DNA from 2 places in the Aminobacter sp. Piv2-1 genome. Region 1 is predicted to be linked to the other one. Evidence: predicted binding sites of a transcription regulator. Region 1 holds the regulator's gene; the other holds the start of a gene.

Region 1 (7,242 bases):
ATGGACTCGGCCTACAAGGGCCAGATCGACCTCAGCGTGCCGGAGAGCCGCCGCAAGGTTTCGGACCAGCAGGTCGAGTGGATGAACAAGCTCAAGGCCGAAGGCGCCATGAGCGAGCATTTCAACACGGGCCTGTTCAGCTTCGGCGCCTCCAGCCGTCCCGAAAGCTCGGGCCTGGGCGTTGCCATCATCGGCTCGTTCTTCATGATGGGCATCGTGCTGCTGCTCGCCTTGCCCATCGGCGTCGCCGCCTCGATCTACCTCGAGGAATTCGCCAAGAAGAACCGCTTCACCGACCTGATCGAGGTTAACATAAACAACCTCGCCGCAGTGCCGTCGATCGTCTTCGGCCTGCTCGGCCTCGCCGTGTTCATCAATTTCCTTGGCCTGCCGCGCTCGGCCTCCTTCGTCGGCGGCCTGGTGCTGACGCTGATGACGCTGCCGACGATCATCATCGCCACCCGCGCGGCCCTTGCCGCGGTGCCGCCGTCGATCCGCTCGGCCGCGCTCGGCCTCGGCGCCTCGAAGATGCAGATGGTGTTCCAGCACGTGCTGCCGCTGGCCGCGCCGGGCATCCTTACCGGCACCATCATCGGCCTGGCGCGCGCGCTGGGCGAGACGGCGCCGCTGCTGCTCATCGGCATGGTGGCCTTCGTGGCCGACTATCCGAAGACTCCCTTCGACCCGGCGACGGCGCTGCCGGTACAGATCTACATGTGGGCGAACGAGGCCGAACGCGCCTTCGTCGAGCGCATGTCGGGCGCCATCATCATCCTGCTGGTCTTCCTCATGGCCATGAACATCGTCGCCATCGTTCTCAGGCGGCGTTTCGAGCGGCGCTGGTAGGCGTGGACAAGGAGCACCCCTCTATGAACATCATGAGCGAGAAAACCCTCGAAAACGCGGTGAACGCCGAGATGAACAGACCCAACGAACTCATCAAGATGCGCGGCGACAAGGTGACCGTGCACTATGGCGAGAAGCAGGCGCTCTTCGGCGTCGACCTGGACGTGCGCGAGAACCAGGTCACCGCGCTGATCGGGCCGTCGGGCTGCGGCAAGTCGACCTTCCTGCGCTGCCTCAACCGCATGAACGACACCATCGACAGCGCCCGCGTCGGCGGCAAGATCACCCTCGACAGCGAGGACATCTACGATCCCAAGATCGACGTCGTCGAGCTGCGCGCCCGCGTCGGCATGGTGTTCCAGAAGCCGAATCCGTTCCCGAAGTCGATCTACGAGAACGTAGCCTACGGCCCGCGCATCCATGGTCTCGCCAAGTCCAAGGCCGATCTCGACCAGATCGTCGAGAAGAGCCTGCAGCGAGCGGCGCTGTGGAACGAGGTCAAGGACCGCCTGCACGAAGCCGGCACCGGCCTTTCCGGCGGCCAGCAGCAGCGCTTGTGCATCGCCCGCGCCATCGCGGTGTCGCCCGAAGTGATCCTCATGGACGAGCCCTGCTCGGCGCTCGATCCGATCGCCACCGCCAAGGTCGAGGAACTGATCGACGAGCTGCGCGAGAACTTCACCATCGTCATCGTCACCCACTCGATGCAGCAGGCGGCGCGCGTGTCGCAGCGGACCGCGATGTTCCATCTCGGCTACCTGGTCGAGGAAGGCCCGACCGACAAGATGTTCACCAACCCCGACGACAAGCGGACGCAGGACTACATCACCGGCCGCTTCGGCTGAGTGAACGCCGCTCCGATCACAAAGACGAGGATACGATCATGGGCGAGCACACAGTCCGGTCCTTCGACGAGGAACTCCAGCACGTCGACCAGGTCATCCGCGACATGGGCGACCTGTCGGCCACGATGGTGGCGAATGCCATCCGCGCGCTGCTGACGTCGGACCAGCCGCTGGCGCAGAACGTCATTGCCGACGACACCATCATGGACGCCAGGCAGCGCGATCTCGACAACAGCGCGATCACGCTGATCGCCAAGCGCCAGCCGATGGCGCAGGACCTGCGCGCCGTGGTCGGCGCGATCCGCATGGCGGGCGACCTCGAGCGCATCGGCGATCTCGCCAAGAACATCGCCAAGCGGGTGGGCGCCGTCGGCCAGTCGGCGATGCCGCGCAATCTGTCGCACTCGATCGACGCCATGGCGCAGCTGGTGCTCAGCCAGGTGCGCGGCGTGGTCGACCTCTATGTCGCGCGCGATGCCGAAGGCCTCAAGAACCTGCGCGCGGACGACCAGAAGGTCGACGTGCAGTACACGGCCGTGTTCCGCGAACTCCTGACCTACATGATGGAGGATCCGCGCAACATCACCGCCTGCACGCATCTCCTGTTCTGCGCCAAGAACCTCGAGCGCATCGGCGACCATGTCACCAACATCGCCGAGAACGCCTATTTCGTGGTCACCGGCACGCAGCTGCCGCTCAATCGGCCGAAGGTCGACGAAACCACGTCGCCCATGTCGGCCTGACATCTTCCGCAACCGCATGCGTTTGGCGCGGGGGCGCTGCACAGGTTAAATCAGCGCATGGTCCGAACCGGGCCGTGCGCCAGGACAAGGTACAGGCGATGATCGCTCCCAAGGTCATGGTCGTCGAGGACGAAGAGCCCCTTGGCGTGCTGCTGCGCTACAACCTCGAGGCCGAGGGCTACCAGGTGGAAGTGGTGACGCGCGGCGACGAGGCCGAACTGCGGCTGCAGGAAAACGTGCCGGACCTTTTGGTGCTCGACTGGATGGTGCCGGCACTTTCCGGCATCGAGCTCTGCCGCAGGCTGAGGATGCGCCCCGAGACCGAACGGCTGCCGATCATCATGCTGACGGCCCGCGGCGAGGAAAGCGACCGGGTGCGCGGGCTTTCCACCGGCGCCGACGACTACCTGGTGAAGCCATTTTCGACCCCGGAGTTCATGGCGCGGGTGAAGGCGCTGCTGCGCCGCGCCAAGCCCGAGGTGCTGTCTTCGGTGCTCAAGGTCGGCGACATCGTGCTCGACCGCGAGTCGCACCGGGTCTATCGCAAGAAGAGCGAGATCAAGCTCGGGCCGACGGAGTTCCGCCTGCTCGAATTCATGATGCGTCATCCCGGCCGCGTGTTCTCGCGCAGCCAGCTGCTCGACAACGTCTGGGGCGAGACGATCTACATCGACGAGCGCACCGTCGACGTGCATGTCGGGCGCCTGCGCAAGGCCGTCAACAACGGCCGCATGCCGGACGTGATCCGCACCATCCGCGGCGCCGGCTACGCGATCCGGGAAGAATAGCTGTCGGCAAACGGCATGGCACTGGCTGGACGATCAACCTGGCCAGTGTCCCAATGTCACAGGGGGCCGCTGCGCGCGCTCGGAGCCTTCGCGACAGCCAGCGGCACCGGCGCTGTCGCACCGACGTCTGGCGCCCTTTGCGCCGCCATGCCGTTCCAGCACTTTGTGGCGCTCAAATCATTGCAGTTCGACGCGTTTGTCCTGGCGCTGTCATGAACATAAATTCGAAGCTTCCGGTTTCTGGATGCTTTATTGTCGCAACAATCGCTCCCAAATCCATATCTCAAGCGGCGATTCCGTGACAGTGACAGTCGCGGATGTTCTTGAGATGACAATTTTTTGATTGGGGAAATACTCAAAATTGCCACTTTTCATGGTAGCTGGGGCACCGTGCGTAACTTGCTGTCGGCCATCTTCCTGGTGTTGGTCACCATTCTAAACGGACTGTCCCTCGAACGGGCAGCGGCCGAAGGCACGAATTTTGCTGCCGAGTTGCCGAGGGTGGCCGCGCAGGCGGAAATCACTGCCGTCGCCGACGAGTGTTTGCCGTCCCCGGACCGCTGCACCGTCGAATTGTCCGCCGAAAGCCTCGCCAGCCTGCACTGCCTGGGCGAATGCCCTGCCTGGCTGACCCATGTCGAGCCTGCCGCGCCGTTCCGCGCCGCGGCCCTGATGCTGCTTCCAGATCTCTTGCTGCGCGTCGGCTCGACCGCATCGCTGTTGCGGCCTCCCATCGCTGCCTGATTTTCAGCCGATCGCTCCTCGGTCCACGCCGACGAAGCCGCTCGAAATCAGCTGCGAAGGGGAAAGAGGATGACCTCCCGAACCCGCCCGTCGCCCACATGCCTTCTCGTGGCAACCGCGCCGCGAAATGCCGGATCGTCCCAAGCGCGCATGCGCCGTCACCGATCGGCTGATCGGTGACGATGGTTGCATTCGCATGATCACGACCGGGGCCGACCTCCCTGACCCCGTGTCGCCCTGAATGAAAGAAATGAGTCCAGGAGACTGCCTAATGAACACAGACACAATAGAAACCAGCGCCGCGGAGCCCATCGCGGGCGACGGCCCGGCATTGAGCCGCCGACGCTTTCTCACCGGTGCGGCGAGCTTGGGGACCCTCGTGGTGTCCGGCTGCGTCAGCACCCAGGAATCGGCCGCGCCGGTGGCAAAGGCACCGGTCGAACCGGCGCCGGTCGCCGACGCCAATGCCCTTGCGATGTACGGCCCGCTCCCGAACGAACGGTTCCCCATTCCCGCGGTCGACCTGAAAAAGGTGCCGAGCCGCTTCTATCGGCGGCAGGTCGACTACGTCACCGAAGAACCGGTCGGAACGCTCGTCGTCGACACGGAGAATTTCTACCTTCACCTCGTCCAGCCGGGCGGCAAGGCCATGCGCTACGGCGTCGGACTTGGCCGGGCCGGATTCACCTGGGCGGGCAGGGGCCGTATCGGCTGGAAGCAGGAATGGCCGAAGTGGACGCCGCCGGACGAGATGATCGCGCGTCAGCCGAATCTTGCCCAGTGGAGCGCCGACCGGGGCGGCATGCCGCCCGGCCTGACGAATCCGCTGGGAGCGCGAGCCCTCTACGTCTTCCAGGGCAAGGTCGATACGCTCTACCGCGTCCACGGCACGCCGGAGTACTGGACCATCGGCAAGGCGGTTTCGAGCGGCTGCGTCCGGCTGATGAACCAGGACATCATCGACCTGTACGACCGGGTGCCCAGCCAGTCTCCCATACTCGTGCTGGGCGACCCGACCCAACCCCACACCCACGAGGTTGCCGGCGGCAGCGGGCCCGCTCCGCAGGCCGGCTGATACGACGGTCACACCTGAGGTCCTCGCCGGGCGGCTGCGAAATGCCGCCCGGCAGACATGGAGCAGATCCGACATGAATGCCCGCATCATTGCCCTGGGGCGCGGAACCGCCATCGGTTGGCATGGACGCGCCATCCTGAAGGGCGCGGCCGCGGCCGCGTTGACCTTCGCTGCGCTCGGAACCGTTTCGGCACTCTGGGACAATCCGTTCTTTGTCCGGATGACCGCCGTCGCGGGCTGGGAATTGCCGGCCCTGGTGGTCATGTCGGCGTTGTCGGGGCTCTACATCGCCGTTCGGCGCCCCGTCTGCTCGGTGCGCCGCGCGGGGATAGGCGGCGTGACGGGCTTCATCGGCATCGCCTGCCCGACCTGCAACAAGATCCTCATGCTTCTGTTCGGGGGCGAATTCCTGCTGATGTGGTTCGACCCGATCCGCCCATTGATTTCCGCGCTCGGCATAGCGCTCCTCGCCATCGCTTCATGGCACGAGCTGCGCGCTCGTCGCGCGGATGCCGCTGACCCAACGCAACTGGAGTATCCCAAGTGACCGACATCCCCGCCGCTCCGGCCCGCTCCGGCCTCGTCCCTCTTGCCTGGCGCCGGATGCTGCTTCGCCATCTCGTCGTCATCGGCCTTTCGGCGGCGCTGATCTATGGGTTTGCCGTCGTTCACGGGCAGTGGAGCCCGATGCACCGGTGGAACCGCGCGTTCGCGGACGCGTCGCTCGCGCTCCTGGTGATCACCATGTCGATCGGGCCAGGGGCGCGCCTGTGGCCGGTGTTGCTGTGGGCGGTGGCCTATAGGCGCGAAACCGGCATCTACGCGACGCTTCTTGCGGCCGTGCATACGGTCATCATCCTCGGCGGCTGGGTCGAGTGGGATTTCGCGCGGCTTTTCGGCTACGAAATCATCCCGCAAACGGGCGAGTACGTGATGTTCCAGCAGGGCTTCGGGCTTGCCAACCTGATCGGGATTGCCGCCCTGGCCTACGCACTCATGCTCATGTTCACCTCGAACGACCGGTCGATCCGTCTGCTCGGCACCTCGGTCTGGAAGTTCTTGCAGAACGGCGCAACGGTGCTGTGGGGGCTTGCCCTGGCGCACACGGCCTACTTCCTGTTCATGCACTTCCTGAGCTTCCATCGCCCGACGCCCGAGCCGAACCCGCTGCAGTGGCCCTTCGTGGCGGCGATATTGTCGGTGCTCTTGCTGCGCGCCGCGGCCTTCGTTTCGACCTGGGGCAAGAAAAGGAACAGTTCGAGGTGATGGCAGCCCGGCGCCTGACCGCGCCAGTCCGGTCAGGCGACGCCCGCCTGGGCACGGCGAAGGGCCGTGCCGGGTGCGAAGATCTCGTCGTCGACATAGAGCAGGGCGCGCATCATGCAGCCTTCGCGGATAAGCGGCACCTCGTTGGGCATGGTGTCGAAGGAGATCGCCCTGGAGTGGGTGCCGCCCGCCGTCTTGGCGATCGCGGCCCGCACATATGGCTCCATGACGTCGAAGGCGGTGGCGCCGACGCCGACGAAGGCGAGCGGGGCGGGGTCGAAGAGCGCGAACATGGAGCCGAGGCCGAAGCCGATCGCCTCGCCCGCCTTGCGGAAGGCTTCCCGCTCCGGCCCGTCATGGTCGCGCGCGGCATCCGCCAGGGCGATGATGTCCTCGTCCGAGAGGTCGGCGAGCGGCTCGGCGTTCTCGTCGCCGAGCCTGGCGTTGCGCCAGATCGCGTAGTTGCCGGCATAGGCCTCGATGCAGCCGCGCCGTCCGCAGCGGCACAGCGCGCCGTCCGGGCGATGGATCATGTGGCCGAATTCCGCGCCCGAGGACTGGGTGCCGGTGAAGAGCTCGCCCTTGACCACCAGCCCCATGCCGATGCCGTGCGAGAGCAGGATGGCGATGAAGTCGTCGCGATAGCGCGAGGGGTCGCGCCAGCGCAGCGCCTCGGCGATCATGTTGCAGTCGTTCTCGACCGTCACCGGCACGCCGAATTCCCGCTCCAGGCGGTCGGCGAAGGGGATGTCGTCGTGCGGGGTGATGGGCGACCACAGGAGCTTGCGAGAGCCCGAATCGGTGACGCCTTGGACGGCCACGGCGATGCGCAGCACCGTGCCCGCGGCCTCGCCGCAACGCTCGGTCAGCCTGCGCACCATGCCGATGCACTCCTCGACCAGGGCTTCGGCCTGCATGCGCTGGGTGACGAGCCG
Region 2 (7,242 bases), on a different contig from region 1:
GCGGCCATAACCGCGCTGGGTCGAATAGCCGAGGGCAAGGAGAAAACCTTCGTCGCCGCGCGACAGCGCCTGCAGGCGGCTGTCGCGCGCAAGCGGGAACTCCAGCGGCTCGCGGGTGATGTCGCCGGTGACGTGATCCTCGGGCAGCTCGCCGTCGGCCTCGATCAGGCCCTCATGGGCGAGGATTTCCGACACGCGCGTCATGCGCTGGCCGTCGCCCTCGCGCTGTACGGGCTCGGCGATTTCAGGGTCATTGGCGAGCTCGGGGTCGAGCAGGCGGTGGGTGTAGTCGAAGGTCGGGCCGAGCAGCTGGCCGCCGGGCAGGTCCTTGTAAGTGGCGGAGACACGGCGCTCGACCTGCATGGCGGCGGTGTCGATCGGCCTGGTGTAGCCGAAGCGCGGCAGCGTGGTGCGGTAGGCGCGGACGAGGAAGATCGCCTCGATCAGGTCGCCGCGCGACTGCATGATGGCAAGCGCCGCCAGCTCGCGGTCGTAGAGCGAGCCTTCCGCCATGACGCGGTCGACGCCGAGCGCCAGCTGCTCGACGATCTGGTCGAGGCGCAGAGCCGGCACCGAGCGGTCGCCGCGGCGGCGGTCGGCAAGCAGGCGGTGCGCATTGGCGATGGCTGCCTCGCCGCCTTTGACTGCAACATACATGTCAGGCCTCCATCGTCTTGATGCGGGTGGTGCGGGGCAGGCAGGCGACCGCGTCGGGCGCGGCCAGGATGAGGTCTGTGCCGCGCGGGAAACGCGCGCCGTTCTGCTTCCACTGCTCGACGAAATGGCGCGGCAGCGGCGTCGGCGCGATGGTCGCGGTCTTCTCGATGCCGGGGCCTTTGAGCTCCAGCGGCTCGCCCGCCGTCAGGCTCTCGACCTGCAGGATCAGCGTCGTCGAGCGGTCGGGATATTCCTGGGTGCCCTGGGCGAAATTCTCGAGCGCGATCAGCGTCGCCGGATTGGCGACGAGGGCGAAATGCGCGTCGGCGGGCGTCGCAGCCAGCGGCGCGCCGCCGTGGAAGGCGAGCCATGACCTTGCCGCTGCCGAAACCTGGAGCGGGGTGTCGAGCCAGAGCGGCGTGTCGTGGTCGCAGAGCGCCAGTGCAACAGCGCCGGCCATGGCCGACAGCGGCGCCGGCGGCTGGGTGAGGGCCGCGACAGGTTGGATCGTGCCCGGGCGCGCCATGGCGTTCATGACGGCGCGGAACACCGTCTGCGCGTCGAAAACGGGAGCGACGAAGCCGCCGTCGATGACGTCGAGCTGCTCCATCAGTCTTCTCCGCGTACCATGGTGAAGAAGTCGACCTTGGTGGCGGCCGTCTCGGCGCGCCTGGTGGCATCGGCCTCAGTCTGGGCTGCCCGCAGCGGGCCGAGGATCCTGGCCTCGACCTCGGCGCGGCGCGCCGGGTTCTGCCAGAGCGCGTCGGCGATCGCCGACAGCCTGGCCTTTTCCTTGTCGCGGCCGAGCGCGTAGGCATGGCCGATCTCGCCCGAGGGCAGGCGCACCGTCGCGCGGGTGACCGTCGCCTCGCCGAAGTTGAAGGGCGCGCCGCCGCCGCCGATGCGGCCGCGCACCGACACCAGGCCGGTCTCGGGCCCGCGCAGCATCTCGGCCTCACTGGTTATGCCGGCAGCCGCGCACAGCCGCTTTAGTGCATCCGCGGGAGCCAGGGCGAGGGCCGCCATGGCCGCCTTTCGCTGCGTCTCCAGTTCGCTTTCCTGCCGCCGGTCCATCTCGTTCGCTGCTCCATTCCGTATTTGTCTATTGTTCTATACAAACGAACAACATACAACGGGCTTCTAGAGAGGCTCCGTGACGGGCGCATGACAATTGGCAAAACTGGGGCTGTGGATTTGAGCGGACAGGGGCAGGAACAGGCAGTGAAGCGCAAGAGCGGTGTGGCATTGTGGCGCCAGATCGCCGACCAGATCCGGCAGGCGATCTCGGCGGGAACGCTGGGCGCCGACGGCAAGCTGCCGCCGGAGATGGTCCTTTCCGAGCGTTTCGGCGTCAACCGCCACACGCTGCGCAGCGCCATCGCGGCCCTGGTGCAGGAAGGCGTGCTGAGGGCCGAGCAGGGCAGGGGCACCTTCGTCGAGAGCCGGCAGAAGCTGTCCTATCCGATCTCGGCCAGGACGCGCTTTTCCACCGGCCTGCGCAGCCAGACGCGCGACCGGCGCAGCAACCTTCTCGCCCACGCGGTCGAGCCGGCGGGCAAGCGCGTGGCTGAAGGATTGGGGCTGCCCGAGGACGCTCCCGTCGTCAGGCTGGAGACGCTGAGCGAGGCCGACGATCGGCCGGTGTCGCGCGCGACCAGCTGGTTCGACGCCGAACGCTTTCCCGGCTATGCCGAGGCCTATGCCGAAACCGGCTCGATCACGCTCGCCTTCCAGCGCTACGGCATCGAGGACTATTTCCGCAAGTCGACCCTGGTCTCCGCCCGCCACGCCGACGCCGCCGACCTCGCCGACCTCAAACTGTCGGCCGGCGCCATCGTGCTGGTCGCCGTCGCCGTCAACGTCGACGCCGAGGGCGTGCCGATCCAGTATGCCGAGACGCGCTTCGTCGCCGACCGGGTCGAGCTCAGCGTCTCGACCGAGGCCTAGCGCAACATCCGGGGCAAGTTGCAGCTGACGGCAAGATCCATGCTTTTCCTTGCCTGGGCAGCAAGTGGATGATCAGATTCTAGGAACTGCGCAGTCAGGGCGTGCCCCTCTGGTTGTCTGAGGACAGAGATTGATTTCTGCGTCGCCAGCTTTTCGGCCTGGGAAGGTTCATATCTAGCCCAGACAGATTCGGCTCGCGTTAATAATAGTTGTCGTCACGCCTGGAGGCGCGCTCATTGGACAGCTATCCTACTGCGCAACCTTTTCCGTCAAATATTACATTGGAATTGCCGCTCATCACGCTATTCCCTGATTTCCATGGAGATGTTGTTTCGTGATAAAATTGTATTTGCGAAACGCAAAGCTTCTTCGTAGTCTGAAGTAGGCGAAATAAGAAGAATATAAGCTAGAATGTAGTCGATAGATTCTTCCGTGTCCTTGGTTGGTTTAAATTCGACGCCTATCTCTGAAAAGAATCCTATTGTAAGGCACCGCATGATGTTCTTGGATTTCGGTCCTATATGTATATATTTGGCAATTCGCGACTGATTTCGCAGCGTCACCAGCGCGCAATCATTCGCGATTTCAACAGAGTCGGTATACTGTCCATCAGGGAGCAATTTGAAATCGCTCGGAGCGAACAATACCGATAAACTGTTACTTTGAGGTGATTCAATCAAATTCACTGAAACCACCCCTTCTCCAAATTGATTTATGAATTTGGAGAATATTTCGACATTTCTACATCCACCGTTATATTCATCAAATCTGCCCATGCGTTCCGTGCCGCAGGCCATATCGAGGCTGATGTTGCGCGGCTTAGTACGCAGATTCTGCAATAGTAATTTCTCAGCATCCGCACGCGTCAGTTCTACTGACGTTTGCCGCGGCAGAAATGGCAGAATAATGGAGAATGAAATTATAGAAGCTACAATCAACTGAAGAAACATGAATACTCGTTCTTTTCAGATTACGTAATTTCCACCAATGCATACCGTTGGTCTGAGAGAGCGGCAAGTCGGAGAATACTGTCTTGGCGTGATGCAACTCGGCTATGCGTCGGATGGCTGGCCAATCGTCATCGGAAGGAACCCAAATATCAATCGAACGGTTTAGCGCTGCGCCGGCGCTGGGTGCTCTAGGCCCGGGGTTGTCACCAAACCGTCGCGCAATCGTCATCGCGCTGAAATCTCGCTCGCCCAAACGGAAGCGGCAATTCCGTTCAGGCAAAGAGGTTTCCCATGTCAGGCGACATTTCGGGCAAGATGCCCCGCAAGCTCCTGCTTCTGGCCGCCGCGCTCGCGGCGTCGGCGGCGATCCCGGCCCATGCGGCCGAGGCGTTCAACCGCATTGCCACCTTCCCGGTCGCGCAGAACCTGCCGGCCGACATCGACCCGGCGACGCCGACCTCGTCCGAGATCATCACGGCAAGCCAGGACGGCATGACGCTGGTCTATTCCGACAGCCCTCTGGGCGCGGTCGGCTTTGTCGACATCACCGATGCCAAGGCGCCGAAGGCGGCCGGCATCGTCAAGATCGAGGGCGAGCCGACGTCGGTCGTCATCGCCGGCGCCAAGGTGCTCGCCGGCGTCAACACCTCCAAGAGCAAGCAGGAGCCGTCGGGCAACCTGACGGTCATCGACCTTGCCTCCAAGAAGGTCGACGCCAGCTGCGATCTCGGTGGCCAGCCCGATTCGGTGGCGCTCAGCAAGGACGGCAGGTTCCTCGCCATCGCCGTCGAGAACGAGCGCGACGAGGAGCTCAATGACGGCGAGCTGCCGCAGCTGCCCGCCGGCAACCTGAAGATCGTCGCGCTCGCGGACGGTGCGCCCGACTGCGCCACGATCAAGACCGTCGACCTGACCGGCATTGCCAAGGTGGCGCCGGAGGATCCGGAGCCGGAATTCGTTTCCTTCAACGACAAGGGCGAGATCGCCGTCACCTTGCAGGAGAACAACCACATCGCCATCGTCGACGCCGCGACCGCCAAGATCGTGTCGCAATTCTCGGCCGGTGAGGTGACGCTCGAGAAGGTCGACACCAAGAAGGACGGAGCGATCAGCTTTTCCGGCAAGATCGAGAATTCTCCCCGCGAGCCCGATGCCGTGAAGTGGCTGGACGACGATCGCCTCGTCGTCGCCAACGAGGGCGACTACAAGGGCGGCGCCCGCGGCTTCACCATCTTCTCCAAGGCGGGCGAGGTGCTCTACGAATCCGGTCCGGCCCTCGAGTATCAGGCGGCCGCGGCCGGCCACTATCCGGACCATCGCAACAAGAAGGGCATCGAGCCGGAAGGCGTCGAGGTCGCGAGCTTCGGTGACCAGAAGCTGATCTTCGTCGCGTCCGAGCGCGCCTCGCTCGTCGGCGTCTACAAGGACACCGGCAAGGAGCCGGAATTTCTGCAACTGCTGCCTTCGGGCATCGGTCCGGAAGGGCTGCTCGCCATCCCGTCGCGCAACCTGCTCGTCACCGCCAACGAGACCGACCTAGTCAAGGACGGTCTCGCCCGCTCGCATGTGATGGTCTACGAGCGCGCCGAAGGCGCCGCCGCCTATCCGCAGATCGTGTCGAGCTACGGCGAGGACGGCACGCCGCTCGGCTGGGGCGCGCTTTCGGGCCTCGCCGCCGATCCAAAGGAGGCCGGCAAGCTCTATGCCGTATCGGACTCGGTCTACCGCTCGCACCCGTCGATCTACACCATCGACGCGACCAGGACTCCTGCCGTGATCACGGCCAGGACGGTGGTTACCCGCGACGGCGCCCCGGCGCAGAAGCTCGACCTCGAAGGCATCGTTTCGGACGGCAAGGACGGCTTCTGGCTCGCCTCCGAAGGCCGCAGCGACAAGCTCGTGCCGCATGCCGTCTACAAGGTGGACGCCAAGGGCGCGATCAAGGAAGAGATCGCCTTCCCCGCCGAACTGCTCGGCGGCGAGACGCGCTATGGCCTCGAAGGCATCACTACGATAGGCGAAGGCGACGACCTGACGCTGGTCATGGCCGTGCAGCGCGAATGGGGCGACGACCCCAAGGGGCAGGTCAAGCTCGTCGCCTACAAGCCCAAGGACAAGGAGTGGTCGGCGGTGCGCTATCCGCTCGACGCCGGCGAGAAGGGGTGGGTCGGCCTGTCGGAAGTCTCCGCTCATGACGGCAAGCTCTATGTCGTCGAGCGCGACAACCTGATCGGCCAGGAAGCCAGGATCAAGCGCCTCTACGCGGTGGCGCTCGACGGCTTCAAGCCGGCCAAGCTCGGCGGCGAGCTGCCGGTGGTCGCAAAGACGCTGGTGCGTGACCTCGTTCCCGACCTCAAGGCGGCGACCAACGGCTATGTCGTCGACAAGGTCGAGGGTTTTGCCATCGACAAGGACGGCCAGGCCTTCGTGGCGACCGACAATGACGGCGTCGATGACTCCTCGGGCGAGACGCTGTTCCTACGTCTCGGCAATATCGCCGCGATCAACTGAACGGGTCAGAATGCAAGGCCGCGGCAAGGATGCCGCGGCCTTTTCGTGCCAGGGCTTCAGCGCACCGGCGGGGCGTACATCAGGCCGCCGGCGTTCCACTGGGCGTTGATGCCGCGGTCGATCTTGAGCTCGCTCGACTGGCCGAGGTTACGCTCGAAGATCTCGCCGTAGTTGCCGACCTTGGAGACGACATTGTAGGCCCAGCGCGGGTCGAGGCCGAGCTGCTGGCCGCTGTCGCCCTCGGCGCCGAGGAAGCGCTTGATGGCCGGGTTGGCCGAGGCGAGGCCGGCTTCGGCGTTGTCCTTGGTGATGCCGAGTTCTTCCGCCTCGATCAGGGCAAACAGCGTCCAGCGGACGATGCCGAACCACTTGTCGTCGCCCTGGCGCACGGCCGGGCCGAGCGGCTCCTTGGAGATGATCTCGGGCAGCACGGTGTAGGCGGCCGGATCGGTGAGCTTCAGGCGCTGCGCATAGAGCGCCGAGGCGTCGGTGGTGTAGACGTCGCAGCGGCCGGTATCGAAGGCCTTGATGATGCCGTCGGCGGAATCGATGACCACGGGCTCGTATTTCAGCTTGTTGGCGCTGAAATAGTCGGCGACGTTCTGCTCGGTGGTGGTGCCCTGCTCGGTGCAGACGGTGGCGCCCGAAAGCTTGAGGGCGCTGTCGACCCCGAGGTCCTTGCGGATCATGAAGCCCTGACCGTCATAATAGGCGGCGCCGACGAAGCGCAGGCCGAGGCTCGAGTCGCGCGACAGGGTCCAGGTGGTCTGGCGCGACAGAAGGTCGACTGCGCCCGACTGGACCGCGGTGAAGCGCTCCTTGGTGGACAGCGGCACGTAGCTGACCTTCTCGGGGTCGCCTAGCACGGCGGCCGCCACGGCGCGGCAGATGTCGATGTCGAAGCCCGACCACTTGCCGGCGTCGTCTGGCGCCGAGAAGCCGGCGACGCCCTGGCTGACGCCGCAGGTGACGGTGCCGCGCTGCTTGACGATGTCGAGCGTGTCGGCCTTGGCAGGCACGGCAAGTGCTGTCGTGCCGAGCAGAAGTGCTGAGATCAGATATTTCATTGGGTTCCTCCTCCCTTGGTTTGAGGCAAAGCCTCTTCATGCCGCCGGCGCGGGGTGCCGGAAGTTGCTGTTGGTCGCTGTATCGAATGCCGCCGCGCTCGCCGCGCGGG

What was found. Region 1 encodes PhoB, which activates phosphate uptake and scavenging genes when phosphate is short. Its sites were predicted from a motif close to TGTCATNNANCTGTCAT; they were not measured.
Region 2: AmiPiv_RS07105 (esterase-like activity of phytase family protein) is a predicted target of PhoB. The motif match lies at 3,756-3,772, and genes of this name have one in related genera.

What each region holds. Positions count from the first base shown of each region.
Region 1 is NZ_JARKMU010000006.1:64,832-72,073, reverse strand. It holds gene pstA (phosphate ABC transporter permease PstA) at 1-846, shown strand, start outside; gene pstB (phosphate ABC transporter ATP-binding protein PstB) at 870-1,691, shown strand; gene phoU (phosphate signaling complex protein PhoU) at 1,730-2,434, shown strand; gene phoB (phosphate regulon transcriptional regulator PhoB) at 2,533-3,222, shown strand; gene AmiPiv_RS12575 (hypothetical protein) at 3,562-3,966, shown strand; gene AmiPiv_RS12570 (L,D-transpeptidase) at 4,238-5,041, shown strand; gene AmiPiv_RS12565 (hypothetical protein) at 5,115-5,588, shown strand; gene AmiPiv_RS12560 (hypothetical protein) at 5,585-6,307, shown strand; gene AmiPiv_RS12555 (ROK family protein) at 6,340-7,242, opposite strand, start outside.
Region 2 is NZ_JARKMU010000003.1:178,559-185,800, forward strand. It holds gene AmiPiv_RS07080 (carbon-phosphorus lyase complex subunit PhnI) at 1-657, opposite strand, end outside; gene phnH (phosphonate C-P lyase system protein PhnH) at 659-1,267, opposite strand; gene phnG (phosphonate C-P lyase system protein PhnG) at 1,267-1,731, opposite strand; gene phnF (phosphonate metabolism transcriptional regulator PhnF) at 1,822-2,604, shown strand; gene AmiPiv_RS07100 (hypothetical protein) at 2,907-3,554, opposite strand; gene AmiPiv_RS07105 (esterase-like activity of phytase family protein) at 3,870-6,065, shown strand; gene AmiPiv_RS07110 (amino acid ABC transporter substrate-binding protein) at 6,122-7,132, opposite strand.